DNA from 3 places in the Bradyrhizobium sp. 27S5 genome. Region 2 is predicted to be linked to each of the others. Evidence: predicted binding sites of a transcription regulator. Region 2 holds the regulator's gene; each other region holds the start of a gene.
What was found. Region 2 encodes HrcA, which represses chaperone genes, less so after heat shock. Its sites were predicted from a motif close to GTTAGCACTCNCNNNNNGNGAGTGCTAAC; they were not measured.
Positions count from the first base shown of each region.

Region 1 (10,366 bases), 1.7 Mb from region 2:
GCAGGACGGCAATGAAAAACGCTACGCTGTTTGCACTTGGTTTATTGGCGGCGGGAGTTTGGTCACACGACAGCGCGAGATGTCAGACGTCGCTGTCCCCGCCGCTTTCGCTTGCGCCGCCGTCTCAGTTGAATGAGGGGTCGGCATCTCCGGCCGCGACCAACAGCGTTTGGCCGCCGATGGCGGCACCCAGCGTGTCGCCGCCGGTGGCGGCTGCCGTAAGTCCCACGCCATCAGCAAAGGGCAATGTTGGTTCGTCACGGGCGACGGATGACGTTCCGCCGCCGACGGCGACCGCCAAGGGAGCCAAGGGTCCGGTGCCGCCCCGAGCCGCTAAAGATGTGCCGCGACACACGACCGCCCCACGATCTGCCACTGTCGAGCACACGCCGCCAGAGCCCGACAGCGTTTCGCCAGCGCAAGTGATCGACAGGTCGCGGCCGTCGGCCAAGCCGGCCACCGATTACGATGGCTTTAGCGTCGGTATCGCCGACGATGATGACACGTCAAGCCGGACGACGCGACCCGTCAGGCCGCGCCGGGCAAAGCAGCCCATCAATCAAGAAGCAGATCGTGTCTCTGGGCAGCAATCGGTCGATCCCGGGGAAGATGACAAGCTAAAGGGCAAGCTTACGATTTGCCGCGGCTGCAAGTAGCAGGCGCCACTCCGGGCGGACGACTAGATTGGCGCATCATTTTGGGGGACTTCTTGCGGTGCAAGAGTCCGGAAATGGCCCAGGGCGCGCGCCCGGCGTTGATCCATGTCAACATCACTCATCCTTTGCCACCGACGATAGATTGGGCCACATCTGCGGTGGCTCCATCACCTTTCGGTTCGCGTGCGATGAGGAGGATACCATGCGTCGGACGAACATTCTTTCGACCAGGTCAGTGACAGTTGCGGGAATTGCGGCCAGCCTCGTGCTGGGGTTTGCAGGTGTTACTCTCAGTCCGGCACCGGCTAAGGCCGTCATTTATTGCCAGTACGTCGGGTATCCGGTGGGTTGCGTGGCGAGAGCAGGCGTGGTGCTCAGGCCTCGTCCGGTGGCGCGTGCTGCGGTTCGTCATAACGCCGGCGGCAATTTGAATGGCGGCGTCAATCGCGTCGGAGTGCGGCGGTAGCAGCTGTTTGCGGGTCACGACTTTGGGCGGTAGACGGCAAGCCAGGTTCGTCCGTGCCCCCTGAAGTTCGTCATAGACAGACGAAAACGCCGGCCTTCGGGCCGGCGCTGGATGCGGTAATCAGCGACTTCAAAGAAACCTGAAGGCGCGGCGGAAGTGCCCGACCTGATTCCGAATGGCCTCGACGTGCAACATCGTCGGGCCATTGCTTATCTCAAAATGCAGCATTGCGTGTGATACTGCTGGCGCCTCAGTCCGCGAAACATCACGCATCATCCCAGTGCGGTTGAGTGAGGCTCTTCGTCAACGACGCTGACCCATCTGCGTCAATTGGTCGAATTCGTCAACTTGTATGGAGCAATGCAGGGTTGTACGTTCCGCTGCGTGCTCCACGAACAGGAGCGCCTGCAATTTACTGCAAGCGGTTCGTTTGCCAATTGAGTTATCGCTCGACGCAATTAGTTCTCAAACGCCATTATGGGAGGGAACAATGTCAATTACTCACGTACTTGTCGCGTTGTCCTCAATTGCTGCTGTTCTCACGGCTGGCAATGCCCAGGCTCAGAGCATGCCACCGGAAGGGCCCGTCTCGGTGACATTTACTGCGACACCAATCCCGCCACCAAAGCCGATGCCGATCGGCGGCGGTAGAGAGTTTGACCTGCTGAACCAAGCGATGGCAGCAATGAACGACGCGGGAAACCCGGTGCTCAATAACATGGGTGGACGTTGCCAGTTTAGTCGGCTCAGAGATACATCGGCGAAGACCGTCGAAGTCCGCGGGTTCTGTACTTACGTCGACAAGGACGGCGATCAAACATTCGAACAATGCGATTTCCTGCCGGGGCAACCCAACAAGTGCAACATAACCGGCGGGACCGGCAAATTCGAAGGGCTCCAAGCCGAACTCATCATTTCCATCGAGCCTCTTAAGAGCAATTTCGAAGGCATTGGTCAGGTCATTGGCCACAAGAAGGGCACGTATCGGATTGCAAAGACAAACTGATACATCCGGCCGCGTTCTGGTTGGCGCAAGCGCGAGCTGGCCGCGAGCCGCTTTCGCACGGAATGTGATTACCTCGATGGAGCGATTGCCACATCCAGCCCTGACCAAGTACCGTGATCAGCGACGCTTATGATCGGATGGTCCGGCGGATGTACCCGTGGCCGATGATCTCGAATGGCCCCGACGTGGATATCGTCGGGGCCATTTGTCTAAGGGCGTGATCCCATAGGCAAGTGCTGATTGGGGGCTCGCGACGCAAAGCAATATTCGCGGATGCGCTTGCTTCCGGCACGAGAGATCGGGTCCGTACTTAACGAGAGCCGTTTCGTCCGGCGTATCGTAAAATCCAGATCAAATGTAAACCCCGCGCGCAGCGGCTCGTGCTTCGTCTAGCGGCCCGGCCACGCTCGCAGGACGACATCGACGCGATGTTCAACTGAGATTAGTTTAGGCGATGGCCTTTCCCCGTCATTGCGAGGAGCGGAAGCGACGAAGGAATCCATGCCTTCGATGCGATCCGACCTCTCCCACAAGGGGAGAGGCGCACCGTCATCGCGGCTCTGGCTCAGGCTGAACCTTCTTTGCCCCTCACGCCCGCGGCGCGCAGCGGACGTAGACCATGTTGCCGTAGCGGGTGGCGGCGTCCTTGTCGACGAAGCGGGTGATCAAGACCCGGCCGTCGAACGAGATGATCTCGCGGTCCTGCTCGCCGGGCACAGGTCCTGGCGGGCCGATATAGTTCTTGCCGCCGGGGGAACCCTTCAGCCGCAATTCCTGCGGGGTGGCCTGGTCGGCCAGGTGCATGATGACGCCGCCGTTCTGGCCCGCGCCGATCACGTAAGGCTGCTTGCACTGGCCGCGCGCCGCGGCCTCGGTGCGGGCGCGGTCGGCGGGATTCTGGAACGAGGCGAGACCCCAGCGGCCGACGATCTCATCGGGGCGGATCGACGCAGGCATCTCCGGGGCCCCCCCGGGTTCGGAGGGCGCCGGCTCGGGGTTCGACGACAACGACGGCAGGCTGAAGCTGCTGCACGCCCCCAAGAGTGCCGTCAGCGCCGAGACAGCCGCGAATCGTGCGACCAATCGCGCGTTGAGTGACCTGATCATATGCATCCCCCGACTATGTCCCGGCCGCACCCGTCCTGCAGCCAAGCGTAAAACTTAAGGCGGAGCAACGACGTCTGACAAAATTACGTCATCGCTACGATTTGGTTTCCGGTCCACCATCCTATATTGGCCTCACCAAGGCCTTAACCACTTTGCTTGACAGAAAACCCGCCAAGCCATATTTCCCGGCCCGCAATTAGCACTCTCGCACCACGATTGCTAAATGCGCCGGGCGTCCTGCCTGGCGCCGACCGGGCCGGCATTCAACGCCGGTCTCGATGAACCGGACCTGAAACCGAGCCTCCAAGAGGGAACGTCATGGCTAAATCCACCTTCCGCCCACTGCATGACCGCGTCGTGGTCAAGCGTATCGATGCCGAGGAGAAGTCCAAGGGTGGCATCATCATTCCGGACTCGGCCAAGGAAAAGCCGTCCCAGGGCGAGATCGTCGCCGTCGGCCCGGGTGGCCGCGACGAGGCCGGCAAGCTGATCCCGATCGACCTCAAGGTCGGCGACCGCGTGCTGTTCGGCAAATGGTCGGGCACCGAGGTCAAGCTCGACAACCAGGAGCTCCTGATCATGAAGGAGTCCGACATCATGGGCGTGCTGGCGTAAGCGCACCTCTTTTTCCGTCACCCAGAGGAAGCAGCGAAGCTGCCGTCTCGAAGGGTGAACATCCACAAACTCATCCTTCGAGACGCAGGCCAAGGCCCGCTCCTCGAGCAATAACGGCAAAGCCGTTATGCAAGGGATGACGGCTTTCCAGGAGTTGAAAACAATGGCTGCCAAGGACGTAAAATTCGCCGGAGACGCCCGCGAGCGCATGCTGCGCGGCGTCGACGTGCTCGCCAACGCCGTGAAGGTGACGCTCGGCCCGAAGGGCCGCAACGTCGTCATCGAGAAAAGCTTCGGCGCGCCCCGCATCACCAAGGACGGCGTCACCGTCGCCAAGGATATCGAGCTCGACGACAAGTTCGAGAACATGGGCGCGCAGATGCTGCGCGAGGTCGCTTCCAAGACCAACGACACCGCCGGTGACGGCACCACCACCGCAACCGTGCTGGCGCAGGCCATCGTCCGCGAGGGCGCCAAGTCGGTCGCCGCCGGCATGAACCCGATGGATCTGAAGCGCGGCATCGACACCGCGGTCGCCGCCGTGATCAAGGACATCGAGAAGCGTGCCAAGCCGGTCGCCTCCTCCTCAGAAGTCGCCCAGGTCGGCACCATCTCGGCCAATGGCGACGCCGCGATCGGCAAGATGATCGCGCAGGCGATGCAGAAGGTCGGCAATGAGGGCGTGATCACCGTCGAGGAGAACAAGTCGCTCGATACCGAGGTCGACATCGTCGAGGGCATGAAGTTCGATCGCGGCTATCTCTCGCCCTACTTCATCACCAACGCCGAGAAGATGACCGCCGAGCTCGAGGATGCCTACATCCTGCTGCACGAGAAGAAGCTGACCGGCCTGCAGTCGATGCTGCCGGTGCTGGAAGCCGTGGTGCAGTCGGGCCGTCCGCTCCTGATCCTCGCCGAGGACGTCGAGGGCGAGGCGCTGGCGACGCTGGTGGTCAACCGCCTGCGCGGCGGGCTCAAGGTCGCCGCCGTCAAGGCGCCGGGCTTCGGCGATCGCCGCAAGGCGATGCTGGAGGACATCGCGATCCTGACCGGCGGTCAGTTGATCTCCGATGACCTCGGCATGAAGCTCGAAAACGTCACGGTGAACATGCTCGGCCGCGCCGGCAAGATCGTGATCGACAAGGAGAACACCACGATCGTCAAGGGCGCCGGCAAGAAGAAGGACATCGACGCCCGCGTCGGCCAGATCAAGGCGCAGATCGAGGAGACCACCTCGGACTACGACCGAGAGAAGCTGCAGGAGCGCCTTGCCAAGCTCGCCGGCGGCGTTGCGGTGATCAAGGTCGGTGGTGCGACCGAGATCGAGGTCAAGGAGAAGAAGGACCGTGTCGAGGACGCGCTGAACGCGACCCGCGCCGCGGTGCAGGAAGGCATCGTGCCCGGCGGCGGCGTCGCGCTGCTGCGCGCCAAGAAGGCGGTCGGCCGTCTCACCAACGCCAATGCCGACGTCCAGGCCGGCATCAACATCGTGCTCAAGGCGCTGGAAGCTCCGGTCCGCCAGATCTCGGAGAACGCCGGCGTCGAGGGCTCGATCGTGGTCGGCAAGATCCTCGAGAACAAGTCGGAGACCTTCGGCTTCGACGCCCAGACCGAGGACTATGTCGACATGGTCGACAAGGGCATCATCGACCCCGCCAAGGTGGTGCGCACCGCGCTGCAGGACGCCTCCTCGGTGGCCGGCCTGCTGGTGACCACCGAAGCCATGGTCGCCGAACTCCCAAAGGACGCTGCGCCGGCGATGCCGGGCGGCGGCGGCATGGGTGGAATGGGTGGCATGGGCGGCTTCTGAGCCCGGTCAGCGCATCAATATCGAGATCGAAGGCCGCCTCCGGGCGGCCTTCTTTTTTGTCTGAGGCAGCAGCCTCCCTCACCTCTCCCGCTTGCGGGGGAGGTCGGATCGCATCGCAAGATGCGATCCGGGTGGGGCTCTCACCGCAATATGACTCGCGGTAAGACCCCCACCCCACCCTCCCCCGCAAGCGGGAGAGGGAGCCCAGCATCGAGCCAACCTCACCGTGCGCCTACGCGACGCAGACGCCCGGCACCGCCACCTTCCGGAACAGATGCGGCGACGCCACCGCCGACGCCGGATAGGCCGAGAGCTTGGCCCTGAACTCGGGATTGGCGAAGGCGGCCCGAAAAGCCGCGGTCGATTCCCAGACCGCGTAATTCAGATAGGCCGGGCTGTCGCCGAGCGCGCGGTGCAGCTGGGTCGAGATGAAGCCGGGCTGCCGCTTCATGATGGCGGCGTCGTCCTGCCAGGCCTTGAGGAAGGTGTCCTCGTCGGCAGCATCGAGCGTGAAGAGGTTGACGAGCACGACGGCGGTGGCATCGACCGCGAGCTGGCGGTCGATCGGGAATGCGGGGTCGAGGGGGCGCATCTGCGGCATGGTTGGCTCCGTGATATGGTGCTATGATGTCATGTCGTTACGATGGATACATATCAATATTGACATCATGATGTCAATATACTCTTATGGTGACAAATGCCACAGACCAAGCGCACCCCGGCCGGCGAGGCCCTGAGCAACCTGATTCTCGACCTGTTCAGGCTCAACAGCCTGCTGTTCACTGCCGGCGACCGGCTGGTGGCCGGGCTCGGGCTGACCAGCGCGCGCTGGCAGATCCTCGGCGCCATCATCGCCGCCGAACGCCCGCAACCGGTGGCGTGGCTTGCGCGCGACCTCGGCGCTGCCAGACAGAACGTGCAGCGGATCGTCAACGACCTCCAGCGGGACGGGCTCGTCACCTTCGAGACCAACCCGCATCACCGCCGCGCCCAGCTCGTGGTGCTGACCGGCAAGGGACAGCAGGCCTTCGACGCGGCCATGCGCCTGCAACTGCCCTGGGTAAACGGCCTCGCCGACGGTCTCTCGACAAAGGACATCGAAACCGTGAGCCGCGTCGTGACCGCGCTGCGCGGCAGGCTGGAAAGCAGTGAGGAGCCCGGTGCACGCGTATGACGCGCACCGGTACCCGCTTCGCATGAAAACGCTCTCAGGCCGCCGTTAGGCGGCCTTCTTTTTGGCCAATGACACACAGGTTTGCTAGTTACGACGGAACCGATTCTGCCCTTCGAGGACTTATCGTATGCGCGCGCTCCCGCTCCTGCTGCTCGGTCTTGCCGTCGTCTCGGCGCCCGCTCTCGCCCAGATGAAGCTGCAGCCCAAGGCGGCGCCAGGCGGCGGCCCCGAGACGCGCTACTTCAACTCGATCATCGGCCTGATGGACGGCAATGCCGACGTCATCCTGAAGGAAACCCGCCAGGGCAAGACCGTGACCGCGGCCGTGCTCGACGTCTGCTATCCCGTCGAGAAGGGCTCCGACCGCAAGGACCGCTTCATCGCCAACCTCGCCGTCAGCGGCCAGACCCTCGCCGGCACCAGCCAGAGCATCGCCGACAAGCAGCCGGTCACCGTCAAGCTGACCCGCAAGCAGACCGGCGACGATTTCGAGTTCCGCGGCCAGATCACGATCGGCCAGGCCGTGACCGAGGTCGCCTCGACGGACAATTCCGATCTCAGCGAGAAGGAATTCCAGGACAGCCAGGCCAGCCAGGACGACATCACGCCGCAGCCGAAGGATTTCACCGACGTCTCGCCGGAATCGATCGGCGTGCGGGTAAAGCTGGATGCGGCGGCCGACTTCCTGAAGAGCCTGAAGGGCGAGGCCGTCGAGATCGGCACCTCCAGCCTCGCGGTGACCTGCGACGAGATCCGCGCCGGCGAGCAGACCATCAACCTCACCGTCGATCCCGAGCGCGCCGGCGCGCTGCTCGCCAAGGCCAAGAGCACGCCCGGCGTGACCGCAGCCGGCTGGACCAGCGGCGCGTTCGAGATGGACCGCACGATCCGCTTTGCCGCCGCCGACTGGCGCGACGGTGACAAGATCAACAAGGACAAGCTCGCCTCCGCCGTCGCCGGCGTTCTGGCGAAGACGCTTGCCGCGAAGCCTGCCTCCGCCACCTGGAACGCGAATACCGGCAAGCTGAAGCTGGTGCTGAAGCGGCCGAGCGCGGTCTATCCGGCGCTCGGCCTGATCCAGAACTACGAGGTCACCGCCCTCGTCTCGCCCGACAAGCCCGGGAGCTCGGACAAGCTGATGCTGTGGGTCTCGACGCCGACCGTCTCGACGTCCGACGACAGCGCCGGCGCCAAGCTCAATCTTTCGGACGATTCCAGCGGCAGCGACGAGGAAGGCAGCGAGCCGAAGGACGACAACGGCGCGATCGACGCTCTGATCAAGGAATTCAGGGGCCAGCGCTGGGATGCCGACAAGTCGGTGTGGCGCTAACGCCGGCGCGCTAGACCGGGATGACTTTTCTTCGAGAAGTCATCCCGGTCCAGCTCTTTGATTTGAGCATGATCTCTTCGGAAAACCGCTACACACTTTTCCGGATCATGCTCTGGTGATTCAAGCCGCCCTGCTCTTCAGCGGCACGACATTGTCGCGCGCCGCTTTGGGAGTGGCGTCCGGACCGGACTGAAGCATCCCGTCGCTTCTGACGAACAGTTCAGCGCGAAGCTCGATCGCAGCGCGATCAAAGAGCGCCCGCAGCTCGGGACGAAGTCCGTCGCCGCGCAGCGCGGCGATCGCATCGAAATTGCGCATGATGTTCTCCTGTGTATTTGGGACGATGATTTCGTGCCCGCGTTGCGCGCACCACCCGTTTCCCGATTGAGCGACGACGCGCAAAAAACTGCGCCAAGCACCATGCCGACACAGCGGAATCTCGCCTGAAGGCCGAGCGCACGCCCGATCCGGAATCGGGTGGCACGACACGCGCCTCCAAATGCTTACTGCGCGCATCGAGACAGCGCCGGTCGCGATACCGGTAAACCGCAAATGGAGACGATCCGATGTCAGAGGAAAACAAGAACGTCGTAGGCCGGTGGTTCAAGGAGTTCTGGGGCAATCCCTGGAATCCGCGCATCATCAACGAGCTCGCCACGTCAGACATTGTCGTGCATTATCCGATGCACGAACCGAAGCGCGGCCGCGCTGCGGTTATGAAGTTCATCACCGAGTTTCGCGAAGCCTTTCCGGATCTCAATTTCTGGGGCGTCGGCGATCTGATCGCGGAAGGCGACCTCGTCGTCGGCCGCTGGGAAGGCGGCGGCACCCACACCGGACCGGCGTTCAGTGACTTCCGCCTCGGCTCGCTTCCGGCAGCCTCCGGTCGCAAGATGACGTTCGCCGGCACCACCGTGCTCCGCGTCCGCGAGGGACGGATCGCCGAAGAGCTCGGGCAGGAAGATGCGCTGACCGCCATGTTTCAGCTCGGCCTCATTCGCTTGCCTGAACACAATGGCACAGCGACGCGGCCCGGCGGCGAGTTGCCTGCCGGATGGAACAACATGCCGGGATATCCGGAGGGACCGCGCTGAGCACGGCTGTGCGGCGTGGCTTCGTCGACGATCGCATCCTGACTACCCGAACGCTGTTCCCATAGCGTTCGGGTAAGCCAATCGATCGGTTCAGTGAAATTGAAGGTCTCTAAGTCGGTGCCTCGCTGGACACGTTCCAATGTTGCTGCGCCGGCATCGCATCTACAGATGCAGGCCGGCGCAGTCTCTCCGTGCCAACGGCGTTTGCGCTACGACGGAAAGATCAGGCACGTCGTCGTGCCGTGGGCGAGCAGCCGTCCCTTGGCGTCGGTGACTCTGCCCTCGGCGGTGCCGATGCGGCGACCGCAATTGAGCACCTGGCCTTCCGCCCGGATCGGGCCGGTGTCCGGCGTGATTGGCCGCACCAGCGAGATCTTGAATTCGAGCGTGGTCTGGCTGGTGCCGGCCTCGAGCGTCGACTGCACCGCAAGCCCCATGCAACTGTCGAGTAGCGTGGCGGTGAGCCCGCCATGCACGGTGCCGGCCGGATTGAGATGCGCGTCCGTCGGCTCTAGCGTGACCACGACGCGGCCGCGCTCGGCCTCAGTGACGTCATAACCCAGGGTCTGCGCGATGGTGTTGAGCGGCAGCGCGCCGGAGGCGAGCCCCTGGACGAATTCGAGGCCGCTCATCTGCGCTTTGCGTTCCGCACTGACGGTGCCGTAGCTCTTGGCCATTGCTGATCTCCATCGAGGTTATTGCATCAAGACGCGTGGCTGCCGCTTACCTCGCAGCGAGGCGGGCGAGCGGCCGTAGAGCCTTGCGAACGCAGCGTTCATGCGCCTTGCACTGGAGAAGCCGGCGCGCTGCGCCACCAGAGAGAGCGGAAGATCGCTGCCATCGATCAGGCGCTTGGCGCGCTGCACGCGCAGCGACAACGCGATTTGCAGCGGCGAGGCATCGAGATGCTCGGCAAACAGCCGCGACAGATGCCGCGTGCCGATGCCGAGCCGGTCGGCCAGCGCCGCGACATCGCCGCGATCGAGTGCGCCCTCTTCGATCAGCGCCAGCGCGCGCTCGACCGTCGTCCGAGTGCCCCTCCACGCCGGACAGAACGGCGCCGCCTCGGGACGGCAGCGCAGGCAGGGCCGGAAGCCGGCGCGCTCCG
Region 1 covers NZ_CP147714.1:7,282,053-7,292,418, forward strand. Annotated here, with positions in the region: gene WDM24_RS34350 (hypothetical protein) at 859-1,122, shown strand; gene WDM24_RS34355 (hypothetical protein) at 1,613-2,128, shown strand; gene WDM24_RS34360 (hypothetical protein) at 2,717-3,235, opposite strand; gene WDM24_RS34365 (co-chaperone GroES) at 3,554-3,850, shown strand; gene groL (chaperonin GroEL) at 4,014-5,660, shown strand; gene WDM24_RS34375 (antibiotic biosynthesis monooxygenase family protein) at 5,893-6,261, opposite strand; gene WDM24_RS34380 (MarR family winged helix-turn-helix transcriptional regulator) at 6,358-6,834, shown strand; gene WDM24_RS34385 (hypothetical protein) at 6,962-8,164, shown strand; gene WDM24_RS34390 (hypothetical protein) at 8,285-8,482, opposite strand; gene WDM24_RS34395 (ester cyclase) at 8,731-9,258, shown strand; gene WDM24_RS34400 (PaaI family thioesterase) at 9,468-9,935, opposite strand; gene WDM24_RS34405 (bifunctional transcriptional activator/DNA repair enzyme AdaA) at 9,954-10,366, opposite strand, start outside.
Region 1: a site for HrcA is predicted at 3,431-3,459, ahead of WDM24_RS34365 (co-chaperone GroES). Genes of this name have one in related genera too.

Region 2 (10,366 bases):
TCAGGACTGTGGAGGGAACTGGCTTTTGCGCGCATAATGCCAATCTAGAGGGATGGCAGCGCTTGCGCCACACCCGCAGGGGTGTTGCTTGAAGGTCGCTGCGCCGGAAATGTGGGCCGCGGCAACGGCGCCGCGGGGCCATAATCCTTTTGTTCCGGTTAACTATTCGCCGACAATATGCCTGAATCCACCCGCCTCATCAGAGCCGGATGGAGTCCTGGCCGATCATGGTCGGCCAAGAGAAGAGAGACGATGGAAGGCCCGCATCACCACAAGTCCCCGCCGTCGGGCACGACCCGGCGGACCGCGCTTGGTCTTATCGTGGGCGCGCCGCTGCTGTCGGCCTGCTCCGGTATCCAGCAAAGCCTGAGCCAGTTCTCCAGTCCGTTCGGCGGCGGCCAAGAGGCGGGACCCGCCGGCCCGCAGCAACAGCCGCAAGCGGTCGGTACCGGGCAAGTCAAGATCGGGCTGATCCTGCCGCTGTCGGCATCCGGCAATGCCGGGCTCGCCGCGCAGTCGATGCGGAACGCCGCCGAAATGGCGCTGGCGGAATTTCAGAACCCGAACATTCAGCTGCTGATCAAGGACGATGGCGGCAGTTCGCAAGGCGCGGCGCAGGGCACCCAGCAGGCGCTGTCGGAAGGGGCCGAGATCATTCTGGGACCGCTGTTCGCGGGCTCCGTGCCGGCCACGGCGCAACTCACGCGGCCGCGCGGAACGTCGGTGATCGCGTTCTCCACCGATTCAAGCGTGGCCGGACGCGGCGTCTATCTCTTGAGCTTCCTGCCGGAGTCCGACATCAATCGGATCGTCGATTATTCCGCCGGGATCGGTAAGCGCTCATTCGCCGCGATGGTGCCCGACAACGCCTATGGCAATGTGGTCGAGGCCGCGTTCAAGCAGGCGGTCGGCCGCAAGAACGGCCGCGTCGTCGCATTCGAGAAATACGGCGCCGATCGCGCAACGCCGGCACGGACCGTGGCACAGGCGCTCGGCCAGGCCGATACGCTGCTGATTGCCGACGATGGCGATTCGGTCGTCGCGACCGCCGATGCGCTGACCGCGGCCGGCGCCAATCTGCGCAACATCCAGCTGCTCGGCACCGGGCTGTGGGACAATCCGCGGGTGTTCGCGAGCCCCGTGCTGCAGGGCGGCCTCTACGCCGCGCCAGACCCGTCCGGCTTCCGCAGCTTCGCCGGCCGCTACCGCGCCAAATATGGCGGCGAGCCGGTGCGGACCGCGACGCTGGCCTATGATGCCGTCGCGCTGATGGCGGCGCTGGCGCGCACCCAAGGCGCACAGCGCTTCGCGCCGGAGACGCTGACCAATCCATCCGGCTTTGCCGGCATCGACGGCCTGTTCCGCTTCCGCTCCGACGGCACCAATGAACGCGGCCTTGCGGTCATGAAGGTGGCGTCCGGCGGCGGCACACCGGTTGCGGGGTCGCCGAAGAGTTTTGGGGCTTAATTTTCGTCAGGCGGGCAAGCTGCCTTGTCGAGCGCCGGAACCCGCCAGCTACTTTGCATGGGGTTGTTTTCGATATTTTGGCAGCGTGCACGCAGAGCGTTTTCGAGCGAAGTGGATGCCGGTTCGCGTGAAGAAAACGCGTCAAAACAAGAATCTAGAGCCCCGTTCCGATTCATCGGAACGGGATAGGCTCTAGGCGGCGAGATCCGCGACGACGGCGTCGAGCACCGGGAATCCTGACTTCGTCACGCGCAGCCGTCCGTCGGCGTCGACGGCGATCGCGCCTTCCTCGCGCAGCATTGTGATCCGCTGCGGGTCGAGCTGGCGGCCGGACAGTGCCGCATAGCGCTTGGGGTCGATGCCCTCGGCAAGCCGCAGCCCCATCAGCAAAAATTCGTCGGCACGCTCCTCGCTGTTGAGGCTGTCATCGGTGACGACGCCGTGGCCGCGTTCCTCGACATTCAACAGCCAGGCCTCGGGGCGCCGCTCGGTCGCGGTCGCGTGCCTGACGCCATCGATGTCGAGCCGGCCATGCGCACCGGGGCCGATGCCGGCATATTCCTCACCGCGCCAGTAGACGAGGTTGTGCTTGCACTCCGCCCCAGTGCGGGCGTGATTGGAGATCTCGTAGGCCGGCAATCCCTCGCGGGCGCAGACCTCCTGCGTCACGTCGTAGAGCGCGCGCGCGGTCGCTTCATCCGGCGTCTGCAATTTGCCGGCGGCATGCAGCCCGAAGAACGGCGTGCCTTCCTCGATCGTGAGCTGATAGAGCGACAGATGCTCGGCGGCTTCCGAGATCGCCTGCTTCAACTCGCTCGCCCACATCTGCGGCGTCTGGTCGGGCCGCGCATAGATCAGATCGAACGAGTAACGGTCGAACGCGCTTCGCGCGATCGCAACCGCGTCGAGCGCTTCGCGCGCGGTGTGCAGGCGGCCCAATGCCTTCAGCGATGCGTCATCAAGTGCCTGCACGCCGAGCGAGACGCGATTGACGCCGGCCGCGCGATAGCCGCGAAAGCGCGTCGCCTCGACGCTGGTCGGGTTGGCTTCGAGCGTGACCTCGACGTCGCGCGCCACCGACCAGTGCTTACCGATGGCGTCGAGCACGGCGCCGACGGTCTGCGGCTGCATCAGTGACGGCGTGCCGCCGCCGAGGAAGATCGAGGTGACCTCGCGCCCCGGCACCCGCGCGGCCGTGGTCTCGATCTCGCGGGCGAAGGCGCGCACGAAGCGCTCCTCGTCGACGGGCGCATGCCGCACGTGGCTGTTGAAATCGCAATACGGGCATTTCGACAGGCAGAACGGCCAGTGCACGTAGACGCCAAAGGCTTTCCGTTCAGCGTGGCTCAAGGCAAATCTCCGCGAGCTTCACGAAGGCGCGGGCGCGATGCGACAGGCCAAGCCCGAGCGGCGGCAGGCCGTGCTTCTCGATGCTGGTCATCTCGCCGAAGGTCCGCGTATGGCCGTCGGGCAGGAAGGCCGGATCATAGCCGAAGCCGGCGGTGCCGCGTGGCGGCCAAACCAGGGTTCCGTCGGCGCGGGCCTCGACCTCCTCGAGGTGATCATCGGGCCACGCCACGCACAGGGCGGAGACGAAATGCGCACTTCGCCGGTCCGGCGCGGTGGCGCCGCGCTCCTGCAGCAAACGTTCGATCCGCGTCATCGCCGCCATGAAATCCTTACCTTCGCCGGCCCAGCGCGCCGAATAGATCCCGGGTGCGCCGTCGAGCGCGTCGACCACGAGGCCGGAATCGTCCGCGAAAGCCGGCAGTCCGGTCGCTTTCGCCGCGGCGATCGCCTTGATCGCCGCATTGGCGCGAAAACTGTCACCGGTCTCCTCGGGCTCGGCGAGGCCGAGCTCGCCGGCCGACACCGCCTCCACGCCATGCGGCGCCAGCAGTTCCCGCATCTCGGCGAGCTTGCCGGGATTATGGGTGGCGATGACGAGCCTTCCGGTGATTCGGCGATGCATGACCAATCTGACTACGCCACCGCGATCTTTTGCAAGTCGACCAGACGCGCGACACCTTTGCGCGCCAGCGCCATCAGCGCCAGAAACTCGTCCTGCGAGAACGGCGTCTTCTCGGCGGTGCCCTGCACCTCGATGATGCGGCCGTCGCCGGTCATGACGAAATTGGCGTCGGTGTCGGCCTCGGAGTCCTCGGCATAGTCGAGGTCGAGAACCGGCGTGCCCTGGTAGATGCCGCAGGAGATCGCCGCCACATTGTCGCGCAACACGTTGGTCTTCAGCATGTTGCGGGCCTTCATCCAGTTGATGCAGTCGGCCAGCGCCACCCAGGCACCGGTGATCGAGGCGGTGCGGGTGCCGCCATCGGCCTGGATGACGTCGCAATCGACCGTGATCTGGCGCTCGCCGAGCGCCTCCAGATCGACGGCCGCGCGCAGCGAACGGCCGATCAGCCGCTGGATCTCGACCGTGCGGCCGCCCTGCTTGCCGGCGGAGGCCTCACGGCGGGTGCGTTCCAGGGTGGCGCGCGGCAGCATGCCGTATTCGGCGGTCACCCAGCCGCGGCCCTGGCCCTTCAGCCAGGGCGGCAGCCGCTCTTCCAGCGTGGCGGTCACCAGCACATGGGTGTCGCCGAACTTCACCATGCAGGAACCCTCGGCATATTTGACGACGCCGCGTTCCAGCGACACGGGACGCAGTTCATCGGGCGCACGGCGGCTTGGCCGCATGAAATCCTCCAAAAATCCGAGATATATGGCTGGGCGTGCTTGTAGGAGGGGGAACGGGCAGCGGCAAGGGTTTTCGGCCCTGGGTTGGCCAGGTACCGGGGGCTGAATGCATGCTTGTCACCGGCCTCTCGGAGCGACAGATTAGGCAGCAATTGTGAGGGACTGGAGTGTGACTCATCACGATCCGATTGGCCTGATCGCACCGCATGCGGGGCTCGCCCAGCTCAACGAGCGTTCGCGCGACATTTTTCGTCAAATCGTCGAAAGCTACCTTGCGACCGGCGAGCCGGTCGGCTCGCGCAACATCTCGCGCCTGATCGCATTACCGTTGTCGCCGGCCTCGGTCCGCAATGTGATGTCGGACCTCGAGCAGCTCGGGCTGATCTATGCGCCGCACACCTCGGCGGGCCGGCTGCCGACCGAACTTGGCTTGCGTTTCTTCGTCGACGCCCTGATGCAGGTCGGCGACCTCACCGAGGCCGAGCGTCAATCGATCCAGACCCAGCTGGCCGCCGTCGGCCGTGCGCAATCCGTCGAGGCGGCGCTTGGCGAGGCGCTGACGCAGCTGTCGGGGCTGACCCGTGCCGCCGCGGTGGTGCTGACGCAAAAGTCGAATGCGCGGCTGAAGCACATCGAATTCGTGCGGCTGGAGCCGGAGAAGGCGCTGGTCGTGCTGGTCGGCGAAGACGGCCAGGTCGAAAACCGGGTGCTGGCGCTGCCGCCGGGCGTTCCATCGTCGGCGCTGACCGAAGCGACCAATTTCCTCAATGCGCGGATCCGTGGCCGGACGCTGGCCGAAGCGCGGCTCGAGCTCGAGACGGCATTGACGCAAAACCGCGCCGAGCTCGATCAGCTCACGCAAAAGGTCGTCGCGGCCGGCATCGCGAGCTGGTCCGGCGGCGCGAACGAGGACCGCCAGCTGATCGTGCGCGGCCACGCCAATCTGCTCGAGGATCTGCATGCGCTCGACGACCTCGAGCGCATCAAGTCGCTGTTCGACGATCTCGAGACCAAGCGCGGCGTGATCGATCTGCTCGGCCGCGCCGAACGCGGCGAGGGCGTGCGGATTTTCATCGGTTCGGAGAACAAGCTGTTCTCGCTGTCGGGTTCCTCCACCATCATCGCGCCATACGGCGACGCCCAGGGCCGGATCGTCGGCGTGCTCGGCGTGATCGGACCGACGCGGCTGAACTATGCGCGGGTAATCCCGACGGTGGATTATGCCGCGCGCATCGTCAGCAAGATGCTGGGCGGCTGATCGGAGCGAAATTCGGTTTCATTTGACGGGTTTCTTGACGCGAAGTGGAGGTGCGCTGGCCCTAACCGGTATGTTGCGCTTGATTTTCGCCGCTCAAAGCACGATATCCCGGGCAGCAATCCCCAAGATTTGAACCGACGCGAGTTTTCGAGAAGGCAAGCCATGACCGATCCGAACCGGGCCAATGACAACACCGAGAATTCGGCGCCGACGGGTGAACCCGTGGTCTCGAAGCCCTACATCATGCCTGACGATCCCGAGGTGGGATCGGCTGAGGCGCTGACCAAGGAACTCGCCGAGGCGCGCGACCGGACGCTGCGCACGCTGGCCGAGATGGAGAACCTCCGTCAGCGCACCCGCCGCGAGGTTGCCGACGCCAAGACCTATGGCATCACCGGCTTTGCCCGCGACGTGCTCGACATCGCCGACAATCTGCAGCGCGCGCTCGACGCCGTGCCGGCCGAGACCAAGGAAGCCGCCGATCCCGGCCTGAAGGCGCTGCTCGAAGGCGTCGAGCTGACCGAGCGCTCGCTGCTCAACACGCTGGAAAAGAACGGCGTCAAGAAGTTCGATCCGATCGGCGAGAAGTTCGATCCGAACTTCCAGCAGGCGATGTTCGAAGTGCCGGACACGTCGGTGCCGTCGGGCACCGTGGTGCAGGTCGTGCAGGCCGGCTACATGATCGGCGAGCGCATCCTGCGTCCGGCACTGGTCGGTGTCTCCAAGGGCGGCGCCAAGGCCGCCCCAGGCGCCGACATCACCGCCTGATCCAATGTCTCACGCGATATCCGACGACTGGATCCGCTTGACGCCGGCCTTGTCCATATCGGCCCAGGCCTTGGCCAACGATCCCTGGGTGTCGATGCCGCGGCAGGCATCCTCCACCACATAGGTTTCGAAGTCGGCCTTGCGCGCATCGAGCGCGGTCCAGGCCACGCAGAAATCGGTGGCGAGCCCGGTGACGAATACGCGATTGATCTTGCGCGCCGTCAGATAGGCGCCGAGCCCGGTGGTGGTCTTGCCGTCGGCCTCGGTGAAGGCGGAGTAGCTGTCGACGTCCTTGTGAAATCCCTTGCGGATGATCAGCCCGGCCTGCGGGATCGCGAGTTCCTTCGACAGCGCGGCGCCGTCGGTGCCCTGCACGCAGTGATCGGGCCACAGCACCTGCTTGCCATAAGCGAGGTCGATGGTCTCGAACGGCTTCTTGCCGGCATGGACCGAGGCAAAGGAGACGTGACCGGGCGTGTGCCAGTCCTGCGTCATCACCACATTGGCAAAGCTCTTGGCGATCTTGTTGATCACCGGCACCACCTGCTCGCCGTCCTTCACCGCGAGGCTGCCGCCGGGCAGGAAGCAGTTCTGCACGTCGATCACGAGCAGCGCGGAGCCGTCGTCGGGCTTGATCGCGGCGGCCCAGAGATTCCTGGGAACCAGCGTCGCGAGCGCGATCGTGCCAAGGCCTGCAACAATCCGTCGTCGATCGAACATCGCGCCCTCCTCGCTTTGTGTGATTATCGCGCGAGGAGGCTAGTTCCGTTCGTGGAGCTGCGAAAGCCCGATTTTTCGGAGGGCTTTACGAAAGGGATCAGCCGCGCGGCTGGATGCCGTCGCGCACCGCGCGGAAGCGCGGGAAGGCCTTCTCCCAATCGGTGCGCGGCGAGCTGCCGATGATGCGCATCGAGGTTTGCGCGCCGAACCGCAGCCACTGCACGATGGTCACCGGGGTGTTGTCCTTGCCGCTGACGGCGTCGATCCGGGTCTCGAAGCCGGGCTGGCCGTCGATCCGGATCGGCTCGGACATGGTGATCCGCCCGTCGCGCACGCCGGGGATCGTAGTCGCGATCTGCTGGGCGAAGCGGCCGCGATCATCGGGTGTGGCCGGGGCCGAGCCGATGATGCCAAGCAGCAAGAAGGGCTTGGTCTCGAGGGCCTTCTCGTCGCCGTCGGCCATCAGCAATGCTGCGCCCGGCGCCAGCATGCGGATATTCTTGAAACCGCTGAGCTCGGTGACCTTGAACGGCATCATGCCGAGCTGCTCGTCGACCGGCACCTCGTTGCGGATCTGGGCGGTGGCGAACATCTGCCGCACGGCGTCGTCGGTGTAGATCTTGCTCGCATTCTCCGGCACTTGCACAGCGACATAGCCGGAGAAGGTCGGCCCCGGCAGGATCATGGAATAGCGCCGCACATTGCTGGCGCCGTCGCGCCCACTCTCCACGGTGTAGTAGGCGAGGCCGGCCGGCGTCTCGAGGCTCTCGGGCTTGATATTCCCGGTGCCGGCGGGATTGGCCTTGAACGCGCTCACGACCTCCGCGTAGGCGTCCGCGGGCAGGTCGGCGATCAGGACCTTCACGCCCTGGTCCTCAGTCTCGAAGCCGATGAACGACTTGGCCCGGTTGAGGCCCACCAGCGGCTTCATCCCGACATGCGCGCCCGGCGGAAACACCACGTCGGCGGCGAAGCCACGACAGGTGGCAGCAATCAGCAAGGCAACCGCAACGAGAACTCGAAAAGGCGTCATGGGGGATCTACCGGTTTTGCTTGGTGGCCGCGCAACGGGCCCGGTGCAGGGCTGGGCGGCCTCTTTCAGTCGGACCGCTTTTAGCGGTTTTGATGACCCTGCAACAGGCCGCCAAATCTCAGCTCCGGGCCCGCGAGCCCGATTCCATGGGCTTTTCGCCCTGATTGGCTGGCACTTTTGAGCTTCCCGACGTGTCCACGAGCCCACCGCCTGCGGCCGCCCAGCGGCCAAACAGCGCGCCTCGGCCCGTGCGCCGCTCTCGCATACGACGTTTGTGAGCGTTCACTCAACAGCGGTGACGCCGCGCGGCGGACGTTGGCGCCCTAAATCATTGCCGATTTGTTAACTTGGCTTGGGCCTGTCTCGGGGCGTGGCTTGGGCTCGTTATGGACTTGCTTCCGGCCTGAACTGGCGCCGTAGTCGGGCTGACACAATCTTTCAAACGTCAGTCTTTTCAGGCCTCAACGTTGCGTCCAGTCCTTGCGGGCAGGACCCTCTCTCCTATATCAGGCTCACCGTCGCAATATCGCGAGTATGTGAACGTCTGGGGGTTCGGTACGGAGCGCCGTCAGGGCCCAACCAACCTGCCGCAACAAAGAGGATATCAAAACCATGGGTAAGGTCATTGGGATCGACCTCGGCACCACGAATTCGTGCGTCGCCGTAATGGATGGCAAAAACGCCAAGGTGATCGAGAACGCGGAAGGCATGCGGACGACGCCGTCGATCGTTGCTTTCACTGACGATGGCGAGCGCCTCGTCGGCCAGCCGGCGAAGCGCCAGGCGGTGACCAATCCCGAGCGTACGTTCTTTGCGGTGAAGCGCCTCATCGGCCGCCGCTATGACGACCCGATGGTCGAGAAGGACAAGAAGCTCGTTCCCTACAAGATCGTCAAGGCATCGAACGGCGACGCCTGGGTCGAAGCCGATGGCAAGACCTATTCGCCCTCGCAGGTCTCGGCCTTCATCCTGCAGAAGATGAAGGAGACCGCTGAGGCGCATCTCGGCCAGAAGGTCGAGCAGGCCGTCATCACGGTTCCCGCTTATTTCAACGACGCACAGCGTCAGGCCACCAAGGATGCCGGCAAGATCGCCGGCCTTGAAGTGCTGCGCATCATCAACGAGCCGACCGCTGCCGCGCTCGCTTACGGTCTCGACAAGTCGAAGACCGGCACGATCGCCGTGTACGATCTCGGTGGCGGCACCTTCGACGTCTCGATCCTCGAGATCGGCGACGGTGTGTTCGAGGTGAAGTCGACCAACGGCGACACCTTCCTCGGCGGTGAAGATTTCGACATGCGCCTTGTTGGTTATCTGGCCGACGAGTTCCAGAAGGAGCAGGGCATCAACCTGCGCAACGACAAGCTCGCTTTGCAGCGCCTGAAGGAGGCCGCTGAAAAGGCCAAGATCGAGCTGTCGTCGACCACGCAGACCGAAATCAATCTGCCGTTCATCACGGCTGACCAGACCGGTCCGAAGCATCTGACGATGAAGCTGACCCGCGCCAAGTTCGAGGCGCTGGTGGCCGACCTCGTCGAGAAGACCATCGAGCCGTGCCGCAAGGCGCTGAAGGATGCCGGCCTGACCGCCGGCGAGATCGGCGAAGTGGTGCTGGTCGGCGGCATGACCCGCATGCCGAAGATTCAGGAAGTCGTGAAGCAGTTCTTCGGCAAGGAGCCACACAAGGGCGTCAACCCCGACGAAGTCGTCGCGATCGGCGCTGCGATCCAGGCCGGCGTGCTGCAGGGCGACGTCAAGGACGTGCTGCTGCTCGACGTGACCCCGCTGTCGCTGGGCATCGAGACGCTGGGCGGCGTGTTCACCCGCATCATCGACCGCAACACCACGATCCCGACCAAGAAGAGCCAGGTGTTCTCGACGGCCGAAGACAATCAGGGCGCCGTCACCATCCGCGTCTTCCAGGGCGAGCGTGAAATGGCGGCCGACAACAAGATGCTTGGCCAGTTCGACCTGATGGGCATTCCGCCGGCTCCGCGCGGTATGCCGCAGATCGAGGTGACCTTCGACATCGACGCCAACGGCATCGTCAACGTCTCGGCCAAGGACAAGGCGACCGGCAAGGAGCAGCAGATCCGGATCCAGGCATCCGGCGGTCTGTCCGAAGCCGACATCGACAAGATGGTCAAGGACGCGGAGGCCAATGCGGCCGAGGACAAGAAGCGCCGCGAGGCAGTCGACGCCAAGAACCATGCCGACGGCCTGGTTCATTCGACCGAAAAGGCTTTGGCCGAGCACGGCTCGAAGATCCCGGACACCGACCGCCGCGCGATCGAAGACGCCGTCAGCGACCTCAAGGAAGCGCTGAAGGGCGACGACGCCGAGGCGATCAAGGCCAAGACCAACACGCTGGCGCAGGCTTCGATGAAGCTCGGCGAGGCCATGTACAAGCAGCAGGCCGAGGC
Region 2 covers NZ_CP147714.1:9,031,562-9,041,927, reverse strand. Annotated here, with positions in the region: gene rsmI (16S rRNA (cytidine(1402)-2'-O)-methyltransferase) at 1-35, opposite strand, end outside; gene WDM24_RS42445 (penicillin-binding protein activator) at 253-1,467, shown strand; gene hemW (radical SAM family heme chaperone HemW) at 1,660-2,817, opposite strand; gene rdgB (RdgB/HAM1 family non-canonical purine NTP pyrophosphatase) at 2,804-3,439, opposite strand; gene rph (ribonuclease PH) at 3,451-4,164, opposite strand; gene hrcA (heat-inducible transcriptional repressor HrcA) at 4,334-5,422, shown strand; gene grpE (nucleotide exchange factor GrpE) at 5,585-6,190, shown strand; gene pncA (bifunctional nicotinamidase/pyrazinamidase) at 6,200-6,910, opposite strand; gene WDM24_RS42410 (hypothetical protein) at 7,008-7,943, opposite strand; gene dnaK (molecular chaperone DnaK) at 8,556-10,366, shown strand, end outside.

Region 3 (10,366 bases), 3.4 Mb from region 2:
GCAGGCAGCCGGCTCACGCTGTAGCCTGATGCGATGAACTGGGACGACCTTCGCATCATCGCAGCCGTCAGGGACGAGGGCACCTATGCCGGCGCCAGCGCGCGGCTGCGCATCGACGAGACCACGGTCGGCCGCAGGCTGGCGCGGATCGAGCGGGCGCTCGGTGTTCGCCTGTTCGAGGCCGCCGACGGCGTCCGCAGGCCGACCCGGCAGTGTGACATGGTCCTCGCCCATGTCCAGGCGATGGCGGCGCATGCCGAGGAGATCGGCCGGATCGGCGAAAGCCTGCCTGGCCCGGTCGGCCGGCTGCGCATCGCCTCCACCAATGCGATCGCCGAGGAGGTGCTGGCGCCGCGCACCAGCAAATTGCTGCGCGCCAATCCAGGCCTCACGCTGCAATTCCTGACCTCGAGTGACAACGTCAAGTTTTCGCGCTGGGAAGCCGACCTCGCGATCCGGCTGCGCAAGCCGGACAAGGGCGATTTTGCGATCTCGAAGCTCGCGGAGGTCAGGCTGTATTTCTTCGAGCCAGTCGCGACAACAGCGGGAGAAGCGGTGTCGTGCGCCTATCCCGATGAGCTCGGAGCGATTCCGGAAATGCAGTTCCTGCGCGCAAAGCGACTTCGCGCGCGCTGCGTGACCGACAATGTCCGGATCATCCACAAGCTGATCCAGTCGCATCAAGCGGTCGGCGTGTTGCCGGAACATAGTTGTGTGGACTTGCTGACCGACCGCCGGCTGCGCGCCACGCTGCTGCCGAAGCGGCGCGATGTCTGGCTGCTGGTGCAGAGCCATCTCAAGCGCGATGCGGCGACGCGCGTCACCATCGACTGGCTGCGCGGCTGCTTTCAGGACGTCGCGCACAGCGGGTAAGACGGCCTCGGGATGGTGGAGCGTGTTGCGGTGCGCGCGTTACCGCGCCGTCTCGTCTTGAAAAAAATCTCGCCGAGCCCCCTTGCAACCCGGACGTGCTTCGTCTATTAGCCCGCTCCTTCGCTTCGGCCATGGGTTCGGGCTCTCTGAGATCCCGACTGGCGCGTGCCGCTCTGCGGTGTCGTGTTCCGCTGAGATGAAGGCAACGAGATGAAGCTCATGGGTGAGCGTCGGGGATGAAATCCCGAAGGTATCGGTTCGATTCCGGTCTCTCACCAAAGGATAGCTCAGTTAGGTAGAGCAGGTGACTACGAATCATCTTGTCGCGGGTTCAAATCCCGCTCCAGCGCTCCGTTTCAGCCTGAAAAGCTGATTCCTCTGAAGGGGACCGGACGCGCGCTTCAGTCGCAGTCCGGCCGTCTTGCCGCAAGGCTCTTCGTCCGAACCCAGACACTGTGAGACCGGCTTTGCGCCGCGGTGGATACCGCTTGCGCTGATGCCGGGTGGCTCCGCTCGGCCGCGCGACAAATGTCGCGCGAACGCGCGCGTGCGTCCGTCATCGCGCAAGCTTTAAGCCACGGCCCGCTTGGCTGACAGGAAGCCGCGTTCGCGTCCTCACGTCCTTTGCAAAATGAAACCCGCTCTCCGGCCCGTGGGCCCGATGGCAACAATGGAGGCGTGTCATGACTCTGAACAAGACCTGGCATTTCCTGACGACCAAGTTGACGGTGAAGGATGGCGAGCGTGCGTTGCTGACGCGCGACGGCCGGCTCGAGCAGGTGCTCGCGCCCGGACGTCACCGCCTGTTCGATCCCCTGCATCAGCTCAAGGCCGAGCTGTTCAGTGTCGTGCGGACCGAATTCCCCGCGGATCGCTTCGCGGTGATCAAGGCCGCGCGCCCTGATCTCGCCGAAGCGCTGTTCGAGGCGGTCGAGACCAAGGCGAACGAGGTCGCGATCGTCAGCCTCGACGGCCGTCCTGTGCAGCTGATGACGCCCTGGCAGACGCGCGTCTACTGGAAGGTCGCAACCACAGTCGATGTCGAGCGCATCGATGTGGCTGACGATCCCCGCGTGACCGCGCGGCATCTGGCGATGATCCAGCCCAACCGGGCCGGCGTCATCACCGAGGCCGTGGTCGAGAACCACGAGGCCGGCCTGCTCACGGTTGAGGGCAAGCTGGTCGAGCGGCTCGCGCCCGGCCGGCACGCGTTCTGGATCGCGGGCCGCAAGATCGAGGTCAAGCGCCTCGACCTGCGTCCCCAGGCGGTCGAGATCACGGCGCAGGAGATGCTGACCAAGGATCGCATCGCGCTGCGCGTGACGCTGACCGCGTTCCGCCGGATCGTCGATCCCGCGCGGGTCGTGGCCACAGTCCCCGACGTGGATGCGTGGCTGTATCGTTTGGTGCAGTTCGCGATCCGCGAGGCGGTGGCCGGCCGCACGCTGGACGAGGTGCTGTCTGCGAAGGCGGCGCTCGACGATGAGCTTCGCGACTATGTCCGCGGCCGTGTCGCGGAGTCCGGCGTCGAGGTCACCGAGCTCGGCGTGAAGGACGTGATCCTGCCCGGCGAGATCCGCGAGCTCGTCAACAAGGTGGTGGAGGCGGAGCGGGTGGCGAAGGCCAACCTGATCCGCCGCCAGGAGGAGACCGCGGCGACGCGTTCGCTCCTGAACACTGCCAAGCTGATGGAGGAGAACCCTCTGCTGCTGCGGCTCAAGGAGCTGGAGTCGCTCGAGCGTCTGGTCGAGAAGGTCGGCCGCATCGACCTGCATGCCGGCGACGGCCAGGGCCTCGATGCGCCGCTGACCAAGCTGGTCCGCCTCAAGGCGCCCGAGAGCGCGTAAGAAGAGGGGCCGCCCACGGGCGGCCCTTCGTTTTTCCGCCGGAACGGACCGCCGGCATTCTTGCGAATGTTTGTTAGCGTGCAGGCCCGCTGTAACGGGGCACCGCCAAGGCACAACATGGCACAATTCGCATGTCCTGCTCCGTGCGAACTTCCGCAAACAGAAGGTGCCACTCCGGACAGATTGCGATAACCTGCGCTCTCCGTGGTCCGGAATTCGGCCAGCCGTCAACCCGTCGGTGGTGCCAATGCAACAGATTGCGGAATGGCTCGAGAAGCTGGGGCTTGGGCAATACGCGCTGCGTTTTGCCGAGAACGGGATCGACGTCGATGTTCTTCCCGAGTTGACGGATGAAGACTTCGACAGGCTCGGGGTCCTGCTCGGCCATCGCCGCAAGATGCTGCGTGCGATCGCCGATTTCACTCAAGCCGAACTGATCGCCGCGCCGGTTTCACCGCACGATGCCGAGCGCCGCCACCTTACCGTGATGTTCTGCGACCTGGTCGGCTCGACGGCCTTGTCGGCGCGTCTCGATCCCGAGGACATGTGGGAAGTGATCCGCGCCTATCGCGCGGCCTGTGCGCGGGTGATCGCGACATATGATGGCGTCGTTGCCAGATTTATCGGCGATGGAATCCTCGCTTATTTCGGCTATCCCCGTGCCCACGAGGATGACGCGGAGCGCGCGGTGCGCGCCGGCCTCGACGTCATCACCGCAATCGGCGGGCTCGAGATCCGCGCGAACGAGGGAGTCGCGGTACGGGTCGCGATCGCGAGCGGGCTCGTCGTGGTCGGCGACCTCGTCTCCGGCGGCGCGTCGGAGGAGCAGGCGTTGGTCGGCGATGCGCCGAACATCGCCGCACGGCTGCAGGGCTTGGCGGAGCCTGGTGTGGTCGTCGTGGCTGCCTCGACACGCCGGCTGCTCGGCAATCTGTTCACGCTTCGCAACCTCGGTCGCCGCGAGGTCAAGGGCATCGCCGAGCCGATCGCGGTGTGGGCTGTCGAAGGCGAGCTGGCATCGGAAAGCCGTTTCGAGGCGGTGCGCACCGCGCGCTCGATCGGCTTCGTCGGCCGCAAGGCGGAGATCGAATTTGCGCTGTCGCGCCAGCAACTGGCGTGGCAGGGCCAAGGGCAGGCCGTGCTGATATCGGGCGAAGCGGGCATCGGCAAGTCGCGCATCGTGGCGATGCTCTCCGACAGCCTCCCGCCCGGGACGCATCGCCGTGTGCGGTATCAATGCTCGCCCTATCACACCAACAGCGCGCTGCATCCCTTCGCCGCCCAGCTCGAGCGCGCCGCCGGCATCAGGTCGGAAGATCTGCCGGAGCAGAAGCTGGACAAGCTCGAAGCCATGCTGGCGCTCGGGACGCAGCAGGTGGCCAGCGTGACGCCGCTGATCGCGGCGCTGCTGTCGATCCCAACCGGCGACCGCTATCCGCCGCTCGGCATGAGCCCGGCGCAGCAGCGGCGGCAGACATTCGCAGCACTACTCGACCAGCTCGAGGGCCTCGCCAGGCAGCAGCCGGTGCTTGTCGTCTGCGAAGACGTGCATTGGGCGGACGCCACATCGCTCGAACTGCTCGACCTCGCGGTCGACCGGATCAGAGGGCTGCCGATCCTCATGCTCATGACGTTCAGGCCCGAGTTCGAGCCGCCGTGGGCTGGGCTCGCAAATGTCAGCCTGCTGCGGCTCGATCGCCTCGACCGGCAGGACACGCGCGCGCTGATCGAGCAGGTGACCGTCGGTCGGTTGCTGCCCGGCGAAATGATGACGCAGATCATCGAGCGGACGGACGGCGTCCCGCTGTTCGTCGAGGAACTGACCAAGATGATCATGGAGTCGGGGCTGCTCGTCGAGAATGCCGGGCGCTATCGCCTCGACAATCCACTGCCGCCGCTTGCGATCCCGGCGACGCTGCAGGACTCGCTGATGGCCCGGCTCGACCGGCTGGCGCCGGTCAAGGAGGTGGCGCAGATCGGTGCAGCGATCGGCCGCGAGTTCTCATATGCGCTGCTGCGCAGCGTGGCCGGGCGCGATGATCTGACCCTTGGCGCGGCGCTTGCCCAGCTCGAAGAGGCCGAGTTGCTGTTGCGCCGGGGCACGCCGCCGGATGCAAGCTACAGCTTCAAGCATGCGTTGGTTCAGGAAGCGGCTTACGAGAGCTTGCTCAAGAGCCGCCGGCAATTGCTCCACAAGCATATTGGCGACGTGCTGCGCGACAAGTTTGCCGAGATCGCCGAGATCGAGCCGGAAGTCGTTGCGTACCATTTCACCGAAGCAGGGCTCGGCGACACCGCGCTGGCGTGGTGGCGCAAGGCGGGTCAGCAGGCGCTGAAGCGCTCGGCCTATTGCGAGGCGATCGCACATCTCGGCAAGGCGGTCGCAATCGCCGATGAACTGCCCGACGAGCCGGGTCGGATGATCGGCCGGCTCCATCTGCAAATCGCGTATGGCCGCGCGCTGCGAGGCAGTCTTGGGCACAGCGCCCCCGAGACGGTGGCCGCCTGGACGCGCGCCCGGCAGTTCGCCTCTGGTATCGATGATCCAATCGAACTGGCGCCGATCCAGTCGGGCCTTTTCAATGCCTGCTTGACCCACGGCGAGCTCGCGCCGATGCGGGAGTTGGAGGAGGCGATCATGGGCGCGGCGGAACGGCATCCGGAATCGCCGGTGGCGACGATTGTCGCGTGCTGGAGCAGCGGGGTGACCTCCTGGTTCGCGGGCGATTACCTCAACGCCCGCATCCATCTCGAGCAGGCGTTTGCGGCCTATACGACCGAGCCGGATCCGGCAACCTTCAAGGCGTCGACGCTCGACCTGCCGTTCGTCATCATGAGATTTCTGGCCTTGGTGCTTTGGCCGCTTGGCGAGATCGATCGAGCCCGGCAGCTCGCGGGCGCAGCGGTGAGCGTCGCCGGGGAGCAGCGCGCGCTCGCCCGTGCCAATGCGCTGGTTCACAAGGCGGTTTTCGACGGGCTGTGCGGCAGCAGGTTGCGGCAGACCGAGACGATCCTTGCCCTGGGTCTGGCGCAAAACCACACGATGCCGCTGTATGTTGCCGCCGGCACCTATCTCAATGGTCTGGCGAAGTGGCGCGCTGGCGACCGGGCGGCAGGTCTCGCGGAGATGCAGCGTGGCTGGACGTTGCTTCACGAGAACGACTGCTACCTCTGTGAGCCGTTCTGGGGATTGCAGATTGCCGTGGCGAGTGCAAAGGCCGGGCATGTCGAGGCGGGGCTCGACATCATCAATGAGCTGATCGACGCGACGGAGCAGTCCGGGCAGCACTGGCTGGATGCCGAGCTATACCGCGTGCGGGGTGAGCTGCTGTCGCGTCGCGACACCCCTGACATTTCCGGCGCCGAGGATGCGTTCCACCGCGCCCTCGAGATTGCCCGAGGGCAACAGACCAAGACCTTCGAGCTGCGCAGCGCGCTGGGACTTGCACGTCTATGCGCCGGCAATGGCCGGGTGGATGCGGTGCCGGAGGTGCTTGCCCCGGCGCGCGCCCGCTTCGATGCGGGGCAGGATCTCGCCGAGATCAAGGAGGCCGACGAACTGCTCAGTCAGATGGATTGGCTGGTCCGTCGTCCTCGTGCATCCTGACGGACGTCGGTGGAGATAAAACAAAACCCCGGCATCGCTGCCGGGGTTTCGCATGTCTTGCAGTGCCCTGAGAGGCTGGACTTAGAAGTCCATGCCGCCCATGCCGCCGCCCGGAGGCATCGCGGGGCCGCCGGCGTTCTTCTTCGGCAGCTCGGCAACCATCGCTTCCGTGGTGATCAGCAGCGCGGCAACCGAGGCAGCGTTCTGGATCGCGGTGCGGACGACCTTGGTCGGGTCGATGATGCCCTTCTTGACGAGGTCGGCATAGTCGCCGGTCTGGGAGTCGAAGCCGTAATTGTAGGCCTTGTTCTCCAGGATCTTGCCGACGATGACCGAACCGTCTTCACCGGCGTTGATCGCGATCTGGCGAGCCGGAGCCGACAGCGCCTTGCGCACGATCTCGACGCCGGTCTTCTGGTCGTCGTTCTTGGTGCGCAGGCCCTTGAGCTGCTCGGAAGCACGGAGCAGGGCGACGCCGCCGCCCGGGACGATGCCTTCCTCGACAGCCGCGCGGGTCGCATGCATCGCGTCATCAACGCGATCCTTGCGCTCCTTCACCTCGACCTCGGTCGCGCCGCCGACGCGGATCACCGCGACGCCGCCTGCGAGCTTGGCGAGACGCTCCTGCAGCTTCTCACGGTCGTAGTCCGAGGTGGTCTCCTCGATCTGCGCCTTGATCTGGGCAACGCGGGCGTCGATGTCAGCCTTCTTGCCGGCGCCGTTGACGATCGTGGTGTTCTCCTTGTCGATCATCACCTTCTTGGCGCGACCGAGCATGGCGAGCGTGACGTTCTCGAGCTTGATGCCGAGGTCTTCCGAGATGGCCTGGCCGCCGGTCAGGATCGCGATGTCCTGCAGCATGGCCTTACGGCGATCGCCGAAGCCCGGAGCCTTGACGGCCGCGACCTTCAGGCCGCCGCGCAGGCGGTTGACGACGAGGGTGGCGAGGGCTTCGCCTTCGACGTCTTCAGCGACGATGATCAGCGGCTTGCCGGTCTGCACCACGGCCTCGAGCAGCGGCAGCAGCTCGTTCAGCGAGGAGAGCTTCTTCTCGTTGATGAGGATGTAGGCGTCGTCCATCTCAACGCGCATCTTGTCGGCGTTGGTGACGAAGTAGGGCGAGATGTAGCCGCGATCGAACTGCATGCCCTCGACGACGTCGAGCTCGGTCTCGAGCGACTTGGCTTCCTCGACCGTGATCACGCCCTCGTTGCCGACCTTCTTCATGGCGTCGGAGAGGAACTTGCCGATCTCGGCATCGCCGTTGGCCGAGATGGTGCCGACCTGAGCGATCTCCTCGTTGGAGGTGACCTTCTTGGAGTTCTTGACGAGGTCAGCGACAACGGCTTCCACAGCCAGGTCGATGCCGCGCTTCAGGTCCATCGGGTTCATGCCGGCGGCAACCGACTTGGCGCCTTCACGAACGATCGCAGCCGCGAGCACGGTTGCGGTGGTGGTGCCGTCGCCGGCCGCGTCAGCGGACTTGGAGGCGACTTCGCGCACCATCTGGGCGCCCATGTTCTCGAACTTGTCCTCGAGCTCGATCTCCTTGGCGACGGTGACGCCGTCCTTGGTGATGCGGGGAGCGCCGAACGACTTCTCGAGCACGACGTTGCGGCCCTTGGGGCCGAGCGTCACCTTGACGGCGTTGGCGAGGATGTCGACGCCGCGAAGCATCTTGTCACGCGCATCAACGCCGAATTTGACTTCTTTAGCTGCCATCTGAATTTTTCCTTGGAATGGTTTTACCCTGGAGGAATCTTGGGGAGAGAGGAGGCGCTTAGGCCGCCTTCTTCTTGGAAGCGGGGACGTCGAGGACGCCCATGATGTCGCTTTCCTTCATGATCAGCAGGTCTTCACCGTCGATCTTGACCTCGGTGCCGGACCACTTGCCGAACAGGACGCGGTCGCCGACCTTGATGTCGATCGGGATCAGCTTGCCAGCCTCGTCGCGGCCACCCGGGCCAACGGCGATGATTTCGCCCTGGGAGGGCTTTTCCTTGGCACTGTCCGGAATGATGATGCCGCCAGCAGTCTTCTCTTCGGCGTCGATACGCTTGACCACGACGCGGTCGTGAAGCGGACGGAATTTCATGCAGTCCTCCTAAACTTTTGTGGATGCTGTAGATTTTTGGAGTGTTAGCAGTCCAGCCCGGCGAGTGCCAAGCCAGCTTCGCAGGAGATAGGCCAAGCCTGGGCGGCGGGCAAGTGCCTCTAGCAGAAAAATTGGCACTCGCGAATGACGGCTGCCACGATCATTTCGGCATCCTTAATGCCGGCCCGCGGGGTCGCCGAGGCTATTAGCAGATGCGGTAAGCTGCTGCCAACGCAAGAAATTTCAACAACCTATTAAACATTTGGGCTTGAGATTGGTTAGTCGCGTGCGTCACATTTCTCTCATGTGAGCGCATCCATTGCCGGTGGTCCGGTTGGGATCCGGCCGCCAGGTGAATGCGCTCCGTCACAGGAGGTTGGCATGGTCTCGCGAGTTGGTGGGGTTGCTTCCGACGATTTCCGGAAGCAGTTGCTGGGGTACGGGCTGACGACGGCGCAAATCCTCTATCGGATGCCGGATCATCGCTCGTTGCTGCAAACCTATGTCTGGCAGAACTACGACCTGTTTCCGAGATTTCCGGTGCTGCAGGATTTCCTCGCCTTCTGGCAGGCGAAGCTCGAGGGCCCGCTGTTCTCGGTGACGGTGGCGCATTCCAAGCTGGTCAAGCCGGCCGAATTGCGCGCCGTCGACGGCGTGTTCCGGCTGCATTGACATAGGCCTTGGACTTGGAGCTTGCGGGCAGGGCGCAGCTTGCGCCTTTGCCCACCAGCGCCGCGCGACTTGTGTTAGCCTCTCACCGTCAGAAAAAGACGGGAGGCGAACAATGGCCAAGAAGACGGCATCACGATCCGCAGCCAAGACCGCGGTAAAGAAGAAATGGACGGGGCTCGGAGCCGGCACCAAGTCGTCCGCACGCAAGACCATCAAGTCCAAGGGCCGCGTCCCGGCGGCGAAGAAGAGCGCGCCCAAGACCGCGACAAAGACTGCAACAAAGGCGGCGAGCAAGGCACGGCCGAAGCAGCGCGTCGTCATCAGCCATCACCGCGAAGAGGACTTCAAGGCCGATGGGCTGCGCACCTACGCCAAGTACCGCGACCTCGGCATCGCCGCCGCCTCGCATGGCCTCGCCCAGGCGCACGTCATCCGGCTGCAGGGGCCGTGCAATCCCGACGAGGTGTCGAAGCTGCACTTCCACGACGTCGACTTCCAGATGGTCTATGTGCTCAAGGGCTGGGTGAAAACCTACATGGAAGGCGAGGGCGAGACGCTGATGCAGCAGGGCAGCGCCTGGACCCAGCCGCCGCGCATCCGGCACATGATCCTGGATTACTCAGACGACGTCGAACTGCTGGAGGTGATCCTGCCGGCCGAATTCAAGACGGTGGAGTTGAAGGCGTAGGCCTCGCGCTGTCATGGCCGGGCTTGACCCGGCCATCCATCCTGCTTCGCAAGAGTCTTTCACGAGCGATGGATGCCCGGGTCATAGGCGAGCGGAAGCGACGCCGTCCTTCGGACGGCTGTGCCCGGGCATGACGATTTTGTAAGTGGCGGCCATCGGTCTTGTAGCCCGGATGGAGCGAAGCGAAATCCGGGATTCGCGCAAACGATCAGCATGGCCCCGGATTGCGCTTCGCTTCATCCGGGCTACGGCTGTGTCATCATCCCGACAATCGCCCCCATCAGGCACGTCGTCAGCGTGCCCGAGACGATCGACTTCAGCCCGAGCGCGTTGATCTCGTCGCGCCGCTCGGGTGCCATGATGCCGAGGCCGCCGATCATGATGCCGAGGCTCGCGAAGTTGGCGAAACCGCACATCGCGTAGAGCATGATCAGCCGCGAGCGCGGATCGAGCGCGTCGGGACCGAGCTTCGACAGGTCGACATAGGCGATCAGCTCGTTCAGCACGGTCTTGGTGCCCATCAGGCTTCCTGCCGTGATCGCCTGCGGCCACGGCAGGCCCATCAGCCAGCACACGGGCGCCAT
Region 3 covers NZ_CP147714.1:5,644,296-5,654,661, reverse strand. Annotated here, with positions in the region: gene WDM24_RS26670 (LysR family transcriptional regulator) at 34-873, shown strand; tRNA gene WDM24_RS26665 (tRNA-Phe) at 1,081-1,151, shown strand; tRNA gene WDM24_RS26660 (tRNA-Arg) at 1,154-1,219, shown strand; gene WDM24_RS26655 (slipin family protein) at 1,557-2,720, shown strand; gene WDM24_RS26650 (adenylate/guanylate cyclase domain-containing protein) at 2,968-6,327, shown strand; gene groL (chaperonin GroEL) at 6,409-8,049, opposite strand; gene groES (co-chaperone GroES) at 8,108-8,422, opposite strand; gene WDM24_RS26635 (usg protein) at 8,804-9,094, shown strand; gene WDM24_RS26630 (cupin domain-containing protein) at 9,207-9,782, shown strand; gene WDM24_RS26625 (NupC/NupG family nucleoside CNT transporter) at 10,028-10,366, opposite strand, start outside.
Region 3: a site for HrcA is predicted at 8,466-8,494, ahead of groES (co-chaperone GroES). Genes of this name have one in related genera too.